4 regions of the Micromonospora sp. NPDC049230 genome follow, and region 2 is predicted to be linked to each of the others. Evidence: riboswitches for the same ligand, from Rfam matches in the RefSeq annotation. Region 2 holds a riboswitch; each other region holds the start of a gene.
What was found. Region 2 has a riboswitch for cyclic di-AMP ahead of AB0A95_RS09210 (NlpC/P60 family protein). Riboswitches for the same ligand answer to the same signal wherever they lie in the genome.
Positions count from the first base shown of each region.

Region 1: it holds a riboswitch for cyclic di-AMP, as region 2 does, so the genes downstream of both, AB0A95_RS04005 (C39 family peptidase) here and AB0A95_RS09210 (NlpC/P60 family protein) in region 2, are expected to answer to the same signal.
Region 3: it holds a riboswitch for cyclic di-AMP, as region 2 does, so the genes downstream of both, AB0A95_RS05180 (hypothetical protein) here and AB0A95_RS09210 (NlpC/P60 family protein) in region 2, are expected to answer to the same signal.
Region 4: it holds a riboswitch for cyclic di-AMP, as region 2 does, so the genes downstream of both, AB0A95_RS00600 (hypothetical protein) here and AB0A95_RS09210 (NlpC/P60 family protein) in region 2, are expected to answer to the same signal.

Region 1 covers NZ_JBEZCZ010000003.1:200,010-204,113, forward strand. The annotation lists gene AB0A95_RS03990 (acyltransferase) at 1-110, shown strand, start outside; gene AB0A95_RS03995 (hypothetical protein) at 203-652, shown strand; gene AB0A95_RS04000 (hypothetical protein) at 786-1,571, shown strand; cyclic di-AMP (ydaO/yuaA leader) riboswitch at 1,838-1,979, shown strand; gene AB0A95_RS04005 (C39 family peptidase) at 2,225-3,052, shown strand; gene AB0A95_RS04010 (hypothetical protein) at 3,197-4,104, shown strand, end outside.
Region 2 covers NZ_JBEZCZ010000007.1:172,642-176,745, forward strand. The annotation lists gene AB0A95_RS09200 (NlpC/P60 family protein) at 1-45, shown strand, start outside; gene AB0A95_RS09205 (N-acetylmuramoyl-L-alanine amidase) at 104-2,086, opposite strand; cyclic di-AMP (ydaO/yuaA leader) riboswitch at 2,320-2,455, shown strand; gene AB0A95_RS09210 (NlpC/P60 family protein) at 2,523-3,509, shown strand; gene dcd (dCTP deaminase) at 3,575-4,104, opposite strand, start outside.
Region 3 covers NZ_JBEZCZ010000004.1:147,323-151,426, forward strand. The annotation lists gene AB0A95_RS05170 (metal-sensitive transcriptional regulator) at 88-384, shown strand; gene AB0A95_RS05175 (YibE/F family protein) at 687-2,057, shown strand; cyclic di-AMP (ydaO/yuaA leader) riboswitch at 2,224-2,354, shown strand; gene AB0A95_RS05180 (hypothetical protein) at 2,359-3,378, shown strand; gene AB0A95_RS05185 (carbonic anhydrase) at 3,436-4,104, opposite strand, start outside.
Region 4 covers NZ_JBEZCZ010000001.1:125,060-129,163, forward strand. The annotation lists gene AB0A95_RS00595 (hypothetical protein) at 1-285, opposite strand, end outside; gene AB0A95_RS00600 (hypothetical protein) at 514-1,533, opposite strand; cyclic di-AMP (ydaO/yuaA leader) riboswitch at 1,590-1,721, opposite strand; gene AB0A95_RS00605 (cation diffusion facilitator family transporter) at 1,834-2,751, opposite strand; gene AB0A95_RS00610 (AAA family ATPase) at 2,859-4,104, opposite strand, start outside.

The sequences.
Region 1 (4,104 bases), on a different contig from region 2:
CCGCCGCGACCCAGGCCGCCGCCGACGCGACCGGCGGCGGCGGTGCCCGAACCGAGCCCGGCGGGCCCGACCAGACCGACAGTCGATCGACGTACGCGGACACCCGCTGACACTGTCCACCCAGGTCAGCGTCTCGGCGCGGCGTGCGCCGACACGCCCGTGGTCGATGCGTCAGGCACCGGCACGACGGTAGCGTGGGGACGTGCTTCCGGTCGCGTTCACCTGTCCGCTGTGGTGGGTGGCGCGCTGGGCGACACGGGTGCTGACCAGCCTCGCCGTCGTCGCGGCCCTGGCGCTCGGCGCGGGCCCGGCCTCGGCCGCCGCACCGACGCCAGGCGCCCTACCAGGCCTGAGCGCCGTGCCGAGCCAGAGCGCGGTGCTGTCGCAGTTCGGCTCCGGTTCGCTCGCGACGTCCTGCCAGCCCACCTGGCGAGCCGCGGCCGAGGATGCCGCGCACCCGGTGCCGGCGGCCCGTGCGGGTGTCGCCGAAGGGGTCTTCCCGGCTTGGTCGGTCGATGCGCAACCGGCTCTTCCCGGCGCCCAGGGCGCCATCGCGACCGGCGTGCTGCCGGTGTGCGAGACCAGGTCCGACCGGCTGCCGCTCGTCGACGGTCTGCACAGCTCGCCGCCCCGGGGCCCACCCGGGCGCTGAGCCATCCGGGACACGCGTCCCGTCGCCGCGCCCTGTCGACCCACCAGCTCCGCACCCTGCCGATCCGTGGCCCGCCGTGGCCGGGCGGCCGGTGGGGCTCCCACCGCTCTGCTTCCTCCGCGAGGTGCCGACCATGGAGACAACCGTTTTCTACCAGTTCGTAACCGAGGTGCCGCAGGCCGCTGCCATCTGGTCGGCCCTGTTCCTGCTGGCGCTCGGCGTACTCGCCGTGCTTGTCGCCCGGCCCGAACGGGACCGACCCGCCGACGACCCGTCGCCGCCCGTCCCGACCGCCCGCGAGGTGGCCGCGGCCGAAACCGTCGACAGGCACCGGTACGCCGAGGAGGTGGCAGTCGCCGCGGCCGGCGCTGCCAGGACGGCCGGGCGGCGACGGGATGCCTGGCTGACGGCTCAGGACCAGATGGAACGGGCCTGGGCGCGCTACGACAAGGCGGACACCGCCGCGCGTCGCTTCGCGGGGTCCGGGGCGCTACCCACCCCGGGTACCCCCCGCACCCCCGCCGAGTACGCCTCGCGGGAGCGCTACCTGCACCGCGCGGCGACGGCGGCGTACTGGCGGGGTGACCTGACCATGGCGCAGCTCGGTGACGTCTTCGGGCGACGGGGCTGGGATCCCCGGCGGCACCCGGTCGAGCAGGAGGCCCTGCTCAGCCGGGCGATCCGGGACGCGAGGCTGGCCGACTACCAGGCCGCGGCCACGGCGGAGCGGGCCGCCTGGCGGGATGCGGACCTGGCCGCCTCCTCGGCGCGTACCCTCGTCGCGGAGGCGGCCACGGCGGTTGCCCGGTTGCGGCCGAGCCCGGCACCCGCCCGCCGGTTGGTGCGCGGGGTGCCCCGGCCCGCCGTGGTGGCTCGCTGGCGCCCGGCCCGTGCCCTTCGAGCCCGATCCGTTATGTGAGCCCGGTCACGGGATTTGCGATTCGGGCGTCCGGCACGATCGGCTCGATTTTTCCCGGGATTGTGGCCGCATTGTCGGCGGCCTGTCCGGTTGTCGACCGTAGGCGCCGCCGTAACCGGTTGTCCCATCGAGTCACGTCATCGGCAATACGCGCAGAAATTGCGGCGCGTATTGAGGTTTACGCAGGTGAGGACGGCTTGGCAGGGTGCGGACGGGCCAGTAGTGTCGTCCCGTCCGGTGCGGTAACCGATCGCAAGAGGCGACGCCGCGCCGACCCGCTCAATCGTGATCAACGAACCGGGGACCCATCAGTAAGTCCGGGGTGAATCCGCGAGCCACGGCCCGCGGTAGGGCGATCTTCCCGCCCGAATCCGTCAGCTAACCCGGTAGGCGGTGTCGGAAGGAGTTCCAAACTCGTGCAGCACCTTTCCACCCCTCGGCTGTTCCCTCGCCTCCACGGCGCAGCGGTGCCCCCGCTCATCCGTCCAGTGACGGTGAGCTGACCCCCCGGGTCATCGCCTCTCCCGCCCGGCCGTGCCGGGCGTTCCCCTGAGCGGTTCACCATCCGCGGACCACGGTCCGCGCGCTGGCGCCTGCCCGGACGCCGATCGCGCCCCGGTGTGCCGCTCTCCCCCCGATCCGTGGAGGACCCCGTGAAGCACACCATGCAGCGTCAGCTCCGCCGCATCGCGACCGAGCGCCCGTACCAGATCGTCGCCGCCTCCGCCGCGGCCCTCGTGCTCGCCGCCACCACCGGCACCCTGCTCACCGTCGCCGACGACGCCCCGGCCGCTCAGCGCACCGCGACCACTGTCGCCGAGATGCGCAGCGACGTCACCACCTCGCACGACGACGCCTCCCCGTTGGCCAGCGCCGCGCCGTCCAGCGCCGCCCCGGCCACCAGCGCCCCGGCGCCCGCCGCCAAGGTCAGCAGCAACCCGGATCTGACCCGCAAGCCGACGCGGCCGAAGCCGCCCGCGACAAAGGTCCTCGACTACGAGTACGAGGCGCAGAACACGTACTACAACTGCGGCCCGGCGGCCACCCGCAACGCGCTCAGCGCCACCGGGATCGACCGCACCCAGGAGGAACTCGCGGCCGAACTGGGCACCACCGAGATGGGCACCAACTCGGCCGAGGACACCACCCGGGCGCTCAACGCCGAGGTGAAGGGTTCCCCGTACCGGACCCGGATGTTCCCCAGCGCGCCCAGCCCGGCGCAGATGGACCGGCTCCAGGCCGACGTCGTCCGGGCCATCACCGACGGCCGGGGTGTGGTGGCCAACGTCGTCGGCGACGCCACCGACACCGACGGCAGCTGGCATTCCTACGGCGGCGGCCACTACGTCGCCGTCGTCGGTTACAAGGACAACGGTCGCACCGTGCGGATCGCCGACTCGGCGAACCCGACCGACCCGTCGTACTGGATCACCACCATCGACCTGGCCAACTGGATCACCAGCCGGGGCTACTCCGCCTGACCCAGGCGCACCGACCGCCGCGGGCGTCGTCCCCCACGAGGGGCCGACGCCCGCGGCGTCTCTTCCGCCGGCCCGGGGTACGTCCCCTCCGTCGCGGGTGCGAAACCCGTGGTGGCGCCGCACCCCGACGTCTACCATCCCGCGGTGATGTCCACTGTTGAGCATGCCCTGATCACCACCGTGAGCCTGAACGTCGTCGACACCCGACTCGACGACGCGGCAGGTCGCTGCCGGCCGCTCGTCGCGTCGCTCGGCGCGGTCAGCCTCACGGCGTCCCGAACCGAGGTCGACGGCCCCCGCAGCGGGGTGAACCTGGACCTGACGCTGACGCCGGCCGCCCCGTCGGCGTCCGGCGGGGAGGCGGTGCGGCAGCTGGCCGCCCCGCTGCTGGAGCGCTTCCGGTGGGGCCGTGGTGACCTGGACGTCGTGGAATCGGCGGCGGGCTACCCGATGGGTTTCGCCGCCGGTCGGGAGCGGACGACCGACGGGGTGACGCCGTTGAGCGTGTCCGTCGGCGCGGTCGGTGACACCGCGGAGCAGTGGTGGGATCCACCGGAGTGGCTGCCCGCCGACGCATCGGTCCTCGCCGTCCGGCGCCGGGTCAGGCGACTGCCGGTGGCGGCGTCCGACGACGACGTGGTGGTCCGGGTGCACGCCCGGCTGACGGCCCCGGATCTCGACACCGCCCTGGTCCGCTGCCTTCCACTGCTCGGGAGGGCGGACGTGTGGTCCGTCGACCTGCACCCGGTGGCGGTCGACGGGGGCGGCGTCTGGGGTCTGGCGCTGCTCCTGGTGCTGCCCCTGGTCGAGGTGTCACCGCAGGCTCCATTCGGGACCGGGGTGGACGCCCTGGCCGCCGAGTTCGGATTGCTGACGGGGCGCCTGCGCAGGTCGCCGCTCGGCGTCTGGATGGTGGCGGCGATGGAGGCGACCCGGCCGCTCACCGATGCGCCGACGGTCGAGGCGCTCTACGTGCGGACCGGCATCGACCCGTTCGACCCCGGGCCGGTTGATCGGCCGGTGGAGACCCGGGAGATGGGGCTGCGGGGCCG
Region 2 (4,104 bases):
AGCATCAACACCATGCCCGTCGCCGGGTTCCGCAGACCTGGCTGATCCACCTCGCGCGACACGACGGCCCCCGGTCACCGCGACCGGGGGCCGTCGTGGTTTCTCAGCGGGGCGCACCCACCGGGGACGGCAGGAGCTGCACGTCGGCCAGGTCGACGTACATGATGCGGTGGCCGAACTGGATCTGCGCGTACCGGTTCTTGCCCCGGATCACCGTCCAGTCGCCGGGCGAGGATCCGTCGACAGTACTGGCCCGGTAGTACTCGCCCGGCAGCACCGCCCCGACGGCGTACCGCTGTCCGGCGGCCAGGGTGTACTGAAGCGGCGAGATCGCCTGGTAGGGCACTCCTGCCGGGTAGGCGGCCTGCTCCGGGTAGGCGCGTCCGTAGACCGGGATGGTGGCCCGGCCGGGCTTCGGGGTTGCCACCACGCCGGCGGTCCAGCTGGCGGTGGGCGCCGACGTCGGGTTGTGGAACCACGCCCGCTGCCCGAGGTACCAGATCGCCGTCCAGTCGCCCTGGCGGCCGGCAAGCGCGTACGTCTGACCGGCGGAGGCACGGGCACCGTGGTCCGACACCTCCATCGTGTTGGGGGTGCCGTCGGGGCGCAGCGCGATGTCGTTGACGAGCGGCGCGTCCGCGGCCGGCGCGGAGCGCAGCACCACCGCCGAGGAGCCGCGTGGCGCGCACGGCACACCGGCGGTGACGCAGCCGACGAACGCCGGCTGGTTGGTGGCGAAGTCCGGGTCGATCCGGACCAGACCGGTGGCCGGGGTGCCGGTGTCCAGCCGGGGCGCGTGCAGCAGCGTGAAGTAGTGCGTCCAGTCCCAGTACGGGCCGGTGTCCCAGTGCATCCCCGCAACGTTCGCGGCGACGGTGCCGGGCACGTTGTCGTGGCCGATGATGTGCTGGCGGTCCAGCGGGACGCCCAGCCGCAGCGCGAGGTGCCGGACCAGCTTCGCCGAGGCCCGGTACATCGCCTCGGTGTACCAGGTGCCCTGCGCCGCGAAGCCCTCGTGCTCCAGCCCGACCGCCTTGGCGTTGACGTACCAGTTGCCGGCGTGCCAGGCGACATCCTTGGTCCTGACGTGCTGGGCGACGTGCCCGTCCACCGAGCGCAGCGTGTAGTGCCAGCTCACGTAGGTCGGGTCCTGCACGAGTTGCAGGGTGGTCGCCCAACTCCCCTCGGTGTCGTGGATGACGATGTACTCGACCTTCTGCCGGGCGGGCCGGTCGGACAGGTCGTGGTTGCCGTAGTCCCCGTCGCCGAACGCCGCGTAGGGCGCCGGGATCCACTCGCAGGAGATGGTGCGGGGGCACTCCAGCCCGTCCGGGCGGGCGAGCCGGCGTAGACCCAGCCGGTCCAGCCAGGAACGCTCCGGGCGGATCGCCCGGGCCGGCAGCGTGATCCGCGCTCCGTCATCGGTCATCCGCGACGCGCCCGTGCCGATGGTGGTGAAGACCTCGTCGGCGAAGGCCGCCGCGGCGTCGGCGGTGTCCGCGCCGGCGTAGCGGGCCACCGCGCCGTACCAGGTGGCCGGGTCGGTGCCGGCACCGACCGGCGCACCCAACGCCCGCTGGTACGAGGCCAGCAGCGCCGCGCCGCCCCGGATGTTCACGCCGACGTCGGTACGCAGCGAGTCGGGGGCCGCGCCGGTCAGCGCGGCGGCGGCGTCCACGGTCTGCAACGCGGCGGCCGATGGTGTCGGGTCCGCCGGCCGAGGCGCGGGTTCCAGCGAGGTACGGGAGTCGTCGCCACGCGGATCCTCGGTGCCGCTGCCGGTGTTGTGGTGGCCGGCCACGGGGAGCGCGGCCACGCGTCGGGCGTCGGTCAGGTGCATCGGGCCGTAACCGCCGCTGGTGCTGGGTGTGCCGGCGTTGCTGTCCCAGCGGGACTCCAGGTAGGAGACGCCGAGCAGCACGTCGGTCGGTACACCGAACTCGGCCGCCGCGGCGGCGTACTGCTGCTGGCGGTCGCCGCCAGGCGCGGCGGCGGCGTTGGCGGGTGGCGGCACCGCGGTCGCGGCGGCGACCACGGCGGCGGCGAGCAGTGCGCGCCGGCCGGAGGACAGGGTTGGATGGTGCATCGAACCCCCCAGATTCCACGGGTGCAGGTCAGGTCACCTTCGCGCCGCCCGGGAGCCCGCGTCAATACCTTTCTATGTGTCGACCTGTCTGGAAAGAAATCTTCGCGTGTGGTCGGTGCCCCCTCCGATCGGTACGGAGTGTCACGGCCGCGCGGGTTGCGGAGGGGTAACAAGCGTCTCTACTCTGGTCTTTTGTCGGCCCGATAGCAGCTCCGCCCAGCCCGGGCGGTAACGGACCGACACCGCCGAGTCGTTTCCGAACGAACCGGGGACCCATGTCCCCCGGGGTGAATCCGCAGCCACTGCGGTAGGGCGCCGACTTCCCGCCCGAACCCGTCAGCTAACCCGGTAGGCGGTCAGGAAGAAGGAGTACGGAACCCCGGTGGCACTCCATGCCCCGCGGCCGTCGTCCGAACGGTCGGCAACAGCCGGCCCCATGCCGATCGCGCCGCGCCCACGCTGGTCCCGCTTCACCACCGCGCTCGCCGCACTGGCCGGCGTCGCCGTCGTCCTGGCCGGCAGCGCCACGGCGGCCCACGCCGACCCGTCCGTCGCCGAGATCGAACGCCAGATCGACGCCGACTGGAACAAACTCGAACCGATCATCGAACAGCACAACGCCACCCGGATCGACCTCGCCGCCAAGCGCAGGCAGGCCGACGCGCTGGCCGCCCGGATCGCCCCGCTGGAGCGCCAGGTCGACGCCGCGATGGACAAGGTCAGCGCCCTGGCGGTGCGCGCGTACAAGGGCGAGAACGTGCTGACCGTGAACGCCGTGCTGGGCAGCCGGTCACCCAGCGAGGTGGTCGGACAGCTGGAGATGCTCGACCGCTTCGCGCACAACCAGCAGCAGAACGTCCGCGAGGTGGCCGACCTGCGCGACACGTTGGCCGGGCAGAAGGCGCCGCTCGATGCGATGGTGGCCCAACTGACCCGCACCGAGGCTCAGCTGGCGGCGAAGAAGAAGCAGATCAACGAGGAGATCGACAAGCTACAGAAGCTGCGCCTCAAGGTGTACGGCAGCGGTGGCGGCGGTCCGCTGCGCCCGGCGCCCTGCCCTGCCAGCTATCCCGGTGGCGCCGCCGGCACGGCGGTCAAGTTCGCCTGCGCGCAGATCGGCAAGCCCTACGTCTGGGGTGCCGAGGGCCCGAACTCGTACGACTGCTCCGGGCTGATGCTGGCCGCCTGGGCGAAGGCCGGGGTGTCCCTGCCGCACAACGCCGCCGCGCAGAGCCGTGCCACCAAGAAGGTCGGCAAGCCCGACCTGCGCCCCGGTGACCTGGTCTTCTACTACAGCGACATCCACCACGTCGGCATGTATGTCGGCGGCGGCTGGGTGGTGCACGCCTCGCAGGCCGGCGAACCGGTCAAGATGAAGGGGGCCGATGACGGTCAGGTCCACAGCTACGGCCGTCCAGGCTGATCAGTGCGCTGACCGGGGGCCCGTCGCGATCCGTCGCGGCGGGCCCCCGTTGTCACGGGTTCACTTCAGCGGGTGGGCCAGGTGCGCCAGTGCTGCCAGGCGCGACTCGGCGTCGGCCCCCGCTGCCCCTGGTAACGCGAGCCGTAGACCGCCGACCCGTACGGGTGCTCGGCCGGCGAGGAGAGCCGGAAGATGCAGAGCTGCCCGATCTTCATGCCCGGCCAGAGAGTGATCGGCAGGTTCGCCACGTTCGACAGCTCCAGCGTGACGTGACCGGAGAAGCCGGGGTCGATGAAACCGGCGGTGGAGTGCGTGAGCAGCCCCAGCCGTCCCAGCGAACTCTTGCCCTCCAGCCGGCCGGCGAGCTGGTCGCCCAGCGAGATGACCTCCAGCGTCGAGGCGAGCACGAACTCACCGGGGTGCAGCACGAACGGCTCCCCGTCGGGCACCTCGATCGCCGACGTCAGGTCGTCCTGCTGCATCGCCGGGTCGATGTGGGTGTAAAGGTGGTTGTTGAAGACCCGGAACAGCCGGTCCAGCCGTACGTCGATGCTGGAAGGTTGGACCAGGGTGGGCTCGAACGGCTCCAGGCCCA
Region 3 (4,104 bases), on a different contig from region 2:
CTCCTTGTCGTTACCGGTACCCGGTGGGGGTATCACATCCAGGAGCGACCGTACCATACCCCCAGGGGGTACGCTATCCTGGTCGGCATGACCGCATCCACCCCGATCCGCGGGTACACCGCCAGCAAGGACCAGCTGCTCGCGCGGCTCCGCCGAGTCGAGGGCCAGGTCCGCGGCATCGAGAAGATGGTCGACGACGACCGCTACTGCATCGACGTGCTCACCCAGATCTCCGCGATCCAGGCCGCCCTCGACAAGGTGGCGCTGGGGCTGCTCGACGGACACGCCCGGCACTGCATGCACGAGGGGGCCGCCGAGGGGCGGGCCGACGAGATGGCCACCGAGATGATGGCGGCCGTCGGCCGGCTGATGAAGCGCGGCTGACCGCCCCGCACCCCGACGCCGGCACGCGGCCCCGCACCGACGACACCCCGCCACGACCTGCGCCCCCGAGCCGGGCTGGTTAGCATTCCCCTCGATGACCCCCCGCATGCCGCTGCGCGAACGGGCACCGGCGTCGCCACGCCGTGGCGTCGCCGCTGACCGCCGGGGCCGGGCACTGGCCATCAGTGATCAGGTGGTCGCCGGTCAGCGATCCGCCGCGTCTCGCGCCACGATTCCACGGTGCGGATGAACCGACCGGCGCACTGACACGTATCCCGCACCGGATCGTTGGGAGTCTCGTCTTGGGTTCCGACCACACCCGTTCCGCTCCGCCCGCCCCGCCCCGGGTGCGGCGGCTCCTCGTCGTGACGGTGGCGCCCCTCTTCGTCGCCACGGTGCTCGCCGCGGCGCTGCTCTGGCCGCGCGGCGGGACACCGCAGACCGACGGCGGGGCGGACGTGCCGCGCTACGGCGGCACGGTGACCCGGGTGGTGACCGAGCCGTGCCCGCCGCTGCCGTCGAGCCCGGAGGGCACACCCCGGGTCGGCGGCGGGCCGTGCGGCACCGTCGACGTCCGGGTGGACGACGGGCCGACCGCCGGTCAACAGGTACGGACACCGATCCCCGACGGACCCGGCGCGCCACGGGTCGAGGTCGGCGACGAGGTCATCCTCGTCGAGCTGACCGATCCCACCGACCCCGCCACCAGCAACTGGAACATCGCCGAGCACCAGCGCGGCACCCCGCTGCTGTGGCTGGCGGTGATCTTCGCCGCGGCGATCGTCGCGTTCGGCCGCTGGCGGGGTCTGGCCGCGCTCGCCGGGCTGGCGGCCAGCTTCGCCATCCTGCTCACGTTCGTGCTGCCGGCCATCGCCGCCGGCGGATCACCCCTCCTGGTGGCGGTGGTCGGCGCGGCCCTGATCATGTTCGTGGTGCTCTATCTGACGCACGGCGTCACCGCACAGACCTCGGTGGCGGTGCTGGGCACCCTGGGCAGCCTGGTGCTGACCGGTGTGTTGGCCACCATCGCCACGGCCGCGACCCACCTCACCGGCTTCGGCAGCGAGGACGCGACGACACTGTCGATGTTCCAGGCCGACGTGGACCTGCACGGCCTGCTGCTCGCCGGGATCATCATCGGATCGCTCGGGGTGCTCGACGACGTGACGGTCACCCAGGCGGCCACCGTCACCGAGCTGGCGCACGCCAACCCCGGGCTGACCCGGTTGCAGCTGTACCGTGCCGCGACCCGGGTGGGCCGTGCGCACATCGCCTCCACTGTCAACACCATCGTGCTGGCGTACGCGGGCGCGTCGCTGCCCCTGCTCCTCCTGCTCACCGCCGACGCACGACCGATCGGGCAGATCCTCACCAGTGAGTTCCTCGCGCAGGAGATCGTCCGCAGCGCGGTCGCCACGCTCGGTCTGATCGCCGCCGTGCCACTGACCACCGGGCTGGCCGCGATCGTCACCGCCGCCGGGCGGGCCGATGCCACACCGCCCGCCGACGCCGCCCGGCGACCACCGGAGCCGGACCCGGCGGAGGCGATGGCCGCCCTCAGCTCACCGCGAACCTCTCGGACCAACGAGCCGGACCAGACGCGGACCCCGCCCCCATCCACGGCCATCGACGGGTGGCCGGATTCGAACAGGAGCACGGAAACGACATGGTGACACTCCTCAGCGTGACCAGATCGGGTCTCCACCCTGAGAACCGCGTCACTGATCACCCAGCGCAATGGCGAAATGACACTTTTGGTCGGTATCCAGGCGTAGCTCACCCAGTCCACTCTCGGGTAACCTCGCTGCCGGTTACCGATGAAGGCGCGAAGCGGCGCCTGCGGGGCCACCGCCCAATCGCCAACCGGCGAGCCGGGGACCCAGGTACGTGGGGTGAATCCGCGTCAGCGGTAGGGGCCACTTCCGCCCCGAACCCGTCAGCTAACCCGGTCGGCGGTCGACGGAAGGGAACATTGTGACGGCACCCCTACGCCGCTGGTTGACACCCGTGGTGGCCGTGATCGCCGCACTGACAGTGCTCGCCGGGCCCCAGCCGGCCCACGCCGCCCCGACGACCCCGACACCGTCCGGGCACGAGGAGGACGGCGAGCCGAAGCTGCTCAACGACGTCATCGAGCAGGCCAACCGCGACTACTCCGCCGCCAAGTCCAAACTGGACAAGTCCAAGAAGCGGCAGCTTGAGCTGGCGCGGGAGGTGGACCGGGCCAAGGCCGACCTGGACGCGTTGGCACCACAGGTCGGGCAGATCGCCGCCCAGTCGTACCGGACCGGTCGGATCGGCGCGCTCGCGATGCTGCTCGAAAGCGACGCTCCCGACACCTTCGTCCAGCGCGCCGCGATGCTCGACGAGATCAACATGGTGAACGAGAACAAGCTCGCCGAGGTCAACGCGGCAAAGGCCCGTGCCGAGGAGGCCAAGCTGGCCCTCGACACCGAGGTTCGCGAGCAGCAGAAGCAGACCGCCGTGATGGCCAAGCGGAAGAACGAGGCCGACAAGGCGCTCTCCCTGGTCGGCGGCAAGGGCTTCACCGGCGGCCTGGTGGACGCCACCTCGCCGGTCGCCAAGATCGGGCCGGGCCGCACCGCCGACGGTGACTGGAAGGCGCAGTCGTGCAGCGAGAACGATCCGACCACGTCCGGCTGCATCACGCCGCGGACGCTGCACGCGTACAAGGAGGTCAAGCGGGCCGGCTTCAACCGGTTCGTCGGCTGCTACCGCCCCGGCGGGCCGTGGGAGCACCCGAAGGGCCGCGCCTGCGACTGGTCGCTACAGAAGAGCGGCTTCGCACCCTGGCACAACGAGGACACCCGGACGTACGGCAACAACGTCGCCGCGTTCCTCATCCGTAACGCCGACCGGCTCGGCATCTACTACGTGATCTGGAACCGGCAGATCTGGTTCCCGGCGAGCGGCTGGAAATCGTACAGCGGGCCGTCGGACCACACCGACCACGTCCACATGTCACTGCTCTGACCCACCGGATCCTCCGTCGAGGGCCGCTCCGCCTCGCGCGGGGCGGCCCTCGACGTGTCAGGCGGCCGCGGCCGGGTCCGGTGACCCGGTCGGCACGTCGGGCGTCGCGAAGCCGGCCGGCACCGCCGCCACCGGGCGTACGACGCCGGCGGCGAGCCGGTACGACACACCCACCACCGCGCACCGCCCCTGCGCCACCTCGTCGGCCAGCACGGGCGACTGCCCGAGCAGCGTCTCGACGGTCTGCGCGATGTGGATGTCGACGATGCCGTCGATGTCCTCCACACCCTCGCTACGGGCCCGGGACAGACTGGGCAGCACGGCATCGACCACCGCGCCCAGGTGCCCGGGAGGCTGCGTGCCGGTCGCCGCGGACTCCCGCGCCGCCTGCACCGCCCCACACGAGTCGTGGCCGAGCACCACCACCAGCGGGGTGCCGAGGACTGTCACCGCGTACTCCACGCTGCCCAGCACCTCCGGACCGGCGGTGTGCCCGGCCGTGCGGACCACGAACAGGTCACCAAGCCCCCGGTCAAAGATGATCTCGGCGGCCAGGCGGGAGTCGGAGCAGCCGACGATCACCGCGAACGGGTGCTGCCCGTCGGCCACCGCCGCCCGGCGCCCGGCGTCCTGGTTGGGGTGGCGCGGGGCGCCGCTGACGAAGCGCCGGTTTCCGGCGGTCAGCTCGGCGTACGCCTGCGCCGGATCGCTGATCGCGGACGCCCG
Region 4 (4,104 bases), on a different contig from region 2:
GACCGTGGTGAGTACGAGCTTGGCGACCACCCAGCGATAGCGCCAGAGGCCCCACGGCGTGAACAGCGCGCTGGCGACCCCGATCAGCCAGACCAGGACGCTCAGCGGCGCGAACAGCACAGTGCCGACAAGCGCCGTGACCGGGTAGATCACCGCCGGGTCGGCACCCCGCTGCACGGCGATGCCGAGCGTGAGGAGCACCAGGTCGGCACCGAGCCACCCGAGCGAGGTGACCAGGTGCAGGGTGAGGAGCCCCTTGCGGGCGGTGGGTGGGATCCGACGCATACCGCGATGCTGCCCGCCGACCCGCGCCAGGTCGTCCGACCGCCGACGACATCCGGGGTACGCCCGGCGACGTAGCCCGGCCCGGCGAGCACCCCGGCCCTGGTGACGACCCGCCCTCGTGATCGACACGACATCGCCGACTCCGGGGTATCCCGTCGTCCCGGACACCCCGGAGTCGGCGAACGCGAGTGGATCATTCCCGGACCGGGCCGGGGGCCGTCGGGTGGGTCAGTAGACGGACAGGTGTACGTGGTTGGTGTGGTCGGTGGACGGGGTGCCACCGGCGCCGCTGTACGACTTCCACCCGCTGCTGGGCAGCCAGATCTGCCGATACCAGATCACGTACAGCACGGCGAGCCGGTCGGCGTTGCGGATGAAGTACGCGGCCAGGTTGTTGCCGTACGTCTTGTCGCCGCCGGTGGCGTTGCCGCCGAAGCCGCTCTTCTGCGCCGCGAAGTCGCAGGCTCGGCCCTTCGGGTGCTCGCCGGAGCCACTGGGCCGGTGACAGGAGACGTACCGGGTGAAGCCGGCGGCCTTGGCCTGTTCGAGCGCGTGCAGGGTGCGCGGGGTGATGCAGCCGTTGGCCGGCGTGGGGTCGTTGACGCTGCACGACTCGGATGGCCAGGAGCCGTCGGAGTTGCGCGGCGCGGCCTTCGCGTTGGCGGTGGAGGTGCCCCGGTTGGAGCCGGTGTCGGCGGTGGTCTGCGGCGGCTTGGGCGTGTTGGCGACGGTCAGGGCGCGTTCGGCCTGCTCCTTGCGCTTGGCCATCACCGTGACCTGCTTGCGTTGTTCGGTGATCTCGCCGTTCAGGGCGGCCCGGGTGCGGTTGGCCTGGTCCTTGGTGGCGAGCAGGTCGCGCAGCACCCGGTCCTCGTTGGCGGCCACCGCCTCCAGGGCGGCGGCCCGGTCCATGAAGCCCTCCGGGCTGCTGCTGTTGAGCAGCGCCGACACCGCGCCGAGCCGGCCGGTGCGGTACGCCACGCCGGCGATCTGGCCGACCTTGCCGTCGCGTTGGGCCAGCTCGACCTCGATGGTCTTCAGTTGGGTGGTGAGCTGCTGCTGCCGCTGCACGGAGGTGTCCAGAGCGCGTTTCGCGTCCAGGTAGCCCTTGCTGGCGGCCTCAAGTTGGGCGCGCAGCGACGGGGTGCCGCCCTCCTCGTCGGAGTCGGGTGCGGCGGCGGCTCGCAGGCCGGTCGGGGGAGCGGCCGAGACGCTGCCGGCCGGGATCGCGACGCCGAGGGCGAACATCGCGACGATCAGGGCCGCCAGTCGGGCGGCGGGTGGTCGTGCTGGTGCCACTGCGCATGTCCTTCCGTCAGCCGCCGACCGGGTTAGCTGACGGGTTCGGGACGGAAGATCCCTACCGCTGACGCGGATGCACCCCAGGAACGTGGTTCCCCGGTTCGCCTGGTTGGGCGATTAGGCGGCGACCGCCACCGGCGCCTGGAGGGCGCCGCCTGGTGGAGGCCGGGACCGAGCCTACCGGTGCCGGTGGGGCTGTTGCAGCCGATGTGACGGAAGGTGCCTACGTCATCACGGAAACGTGTGTTACCACTCGATCGAGCCGCAGGCCCCGGTGGCGGCGCCGGGCTCGATCTGCAACGTCGCGTGTTCGATCCGGAAGTCGTCGTGCAGGGCGGTACGCGCTGCGGTGAGCACCGCGCCGACCTCCGCGCCGGGTGCCATGGTCAGGTGCGCGGAGGCCACGTCCATGCCCGAGGTGAGCGTCCAGACGTGCAGGTCGTGCACCTCCACCACGCCGGGGACCGCGGCCAGCCGGTCGTGCACGGCGGTCACCTGGAGGTGTTCCGGGGCGGCCTGCACCAGGATGCGGACGGCGGCGCGGGCCAGCCGCCAGGTGCGCGGCAGGATGAACGCGCCGATGGCGACCGCGACCAGTGGGTCGGCCCACCACCAGTCGGTGACGGCGATGAGTAGTGCCGCGCCGATCACGCCGAGTGAGCCGAGCAGGTCGCCGAGCACCTCCAGGTAGGCGCCCTGAAGGTTGATGCTCTCCCGGGCGCCGGGGCGGAGCAGGGCGAAGGCGGCGACGTTCGCGAGCAGGCCGAGCACGGCCACCGCGAGCATCGGGCCGGCGACGACCTCGTGCGGGTCGCCGAAGCGGCGGATCGCCGCGATCACCACGTAGATCGCGACGCCGGAGAGCAGGACGGCGTTGGCCAGTGCGGCGAGCACCTCGAGGCGGTAGAGCCCGAAGGTGCGCTGCGGGTCACCGGTGGCCCGTCGGGTCGCGGTGATCGCGGCGAGCGCCATCCCGATGCCGAGTACGTCGGTGAACATGTGCCCGGCGTCGGAGAGCAGGGCGAGCGAGGAGGTGTGCAGGGCGGCTGCCGTCTCGACCACCATCAGGGTGGCGAGCAGCCCGAATGCCGCCCAGAGACGGCCCCGGTGCTGCTGTGCGGCATTGGCGACGGACCCATGGTGGTGGTCATGACCTGCGCCCACGAGCTCCACCTTCCGCTGCCGACCGGGGCCCGGTCAAATGTATGTTCACATCGCTATGTATGGAAGTGTTGGGTTCGCCGCTGGCCCGTTTGGCACGCTGGCACGGATCAGCCGGTGGGGTCGATGGTGGTGAGTCGCTGCGTGGCCCGGGACAGCGCCACGTAGAGGGTGCGCACCCCGGCGCCCGGATCCGCCCGGATCTCACTCGGGGCGACGAGCACGACTCCGTCGTACTCCATGCCCTTGGCCTCCAGGCTGGTGACCACCTGCAACCTCGGCGCGTCGAGCGCGGCGAGCCAACCGGCGACCTCGTCCCGGCGGGGGACCGGCGTGATCACCCCGACCGTGCCCTCCACCTCGGTCAGCAGGCCGGCGGCCGCCTGCACGGTCGCGGTCTCCAACCCCGTCGCGGGCACCACCAGTTCGACCGGATCGACCCCGGTGGAGCGTACGGCCGTCGGCAGCGGCAGATCGGGGTAGAGCCGGCGGATCTCCGCCGCCGCCACCGCGAAGATCTCCGAGGAGTTGCGGTAGTTGGTGGTGAGCGTGAAATCGTGCCGCTTGCGTCGGCCCAACGCCTGCTCCCGGGCCCGGTCCAACTCGTCGGGGTCGCCGGTCCACGCGGTCTGCGCGGGGTCACCCACCACCGTCCAGGAGGCCAGCCGGCCACGCCGACCGACCATCCGCCACTGCATCGGTGAGACGTCCTGCGCCTCGTCCACCACCACGTGCGCGTAGTCCCGGTAGTCCTCCGGACGCTCCCGCGCCGCCGCGCGGGCGGCCCGCTGCCGGTCGCTGGCGGTGCTCAGCTCACGGACGCCGCCGGCCAACTGGAACGGGTCACGCCGGGCCTTGGCCGGCTGCGCCGGCTTGCCGAGCAGGGCGTCCAACTCGTCGAGCAGCGCGATGTCGGCGATGGTCAAGCCGTCCGACTCCAGGTTCCGGTATGCGGCGGTGAGCAGCCGGATCTCCGCGCCGGAGAGGATCCCACCGGCGTACCGCCGCAGCCGGTCCGGCCGCGCCAACCAGCCGAGCACGTGCCGAGGGTGCAGCCGAGGCCACCAGGCCTTGAGAAACTCGCGGAACTCCGACCGCTCGGCGATCTCCGCCTCGAAGGTCCGCTGCTCCGGCAGTCGAACGCCCACCTCACGGGCCTGCGCCCAGAGCGCGGCGAATATTCCGTCGAAGCCGGCCCGGCGGACCTCGTTGCGTCGGGCACCCCGGTGCAGCGCGCGGTCGCGGACCCGGTCCAGCGCCGCCCGGTCCAGGCGCAGCAACGTGCCCCGGTAGAGCAGCCGCAGCTCACCGGGGCCGCCCGGCACCGCGTCGCGGGCCGCCCGTTCCAGCACCCGG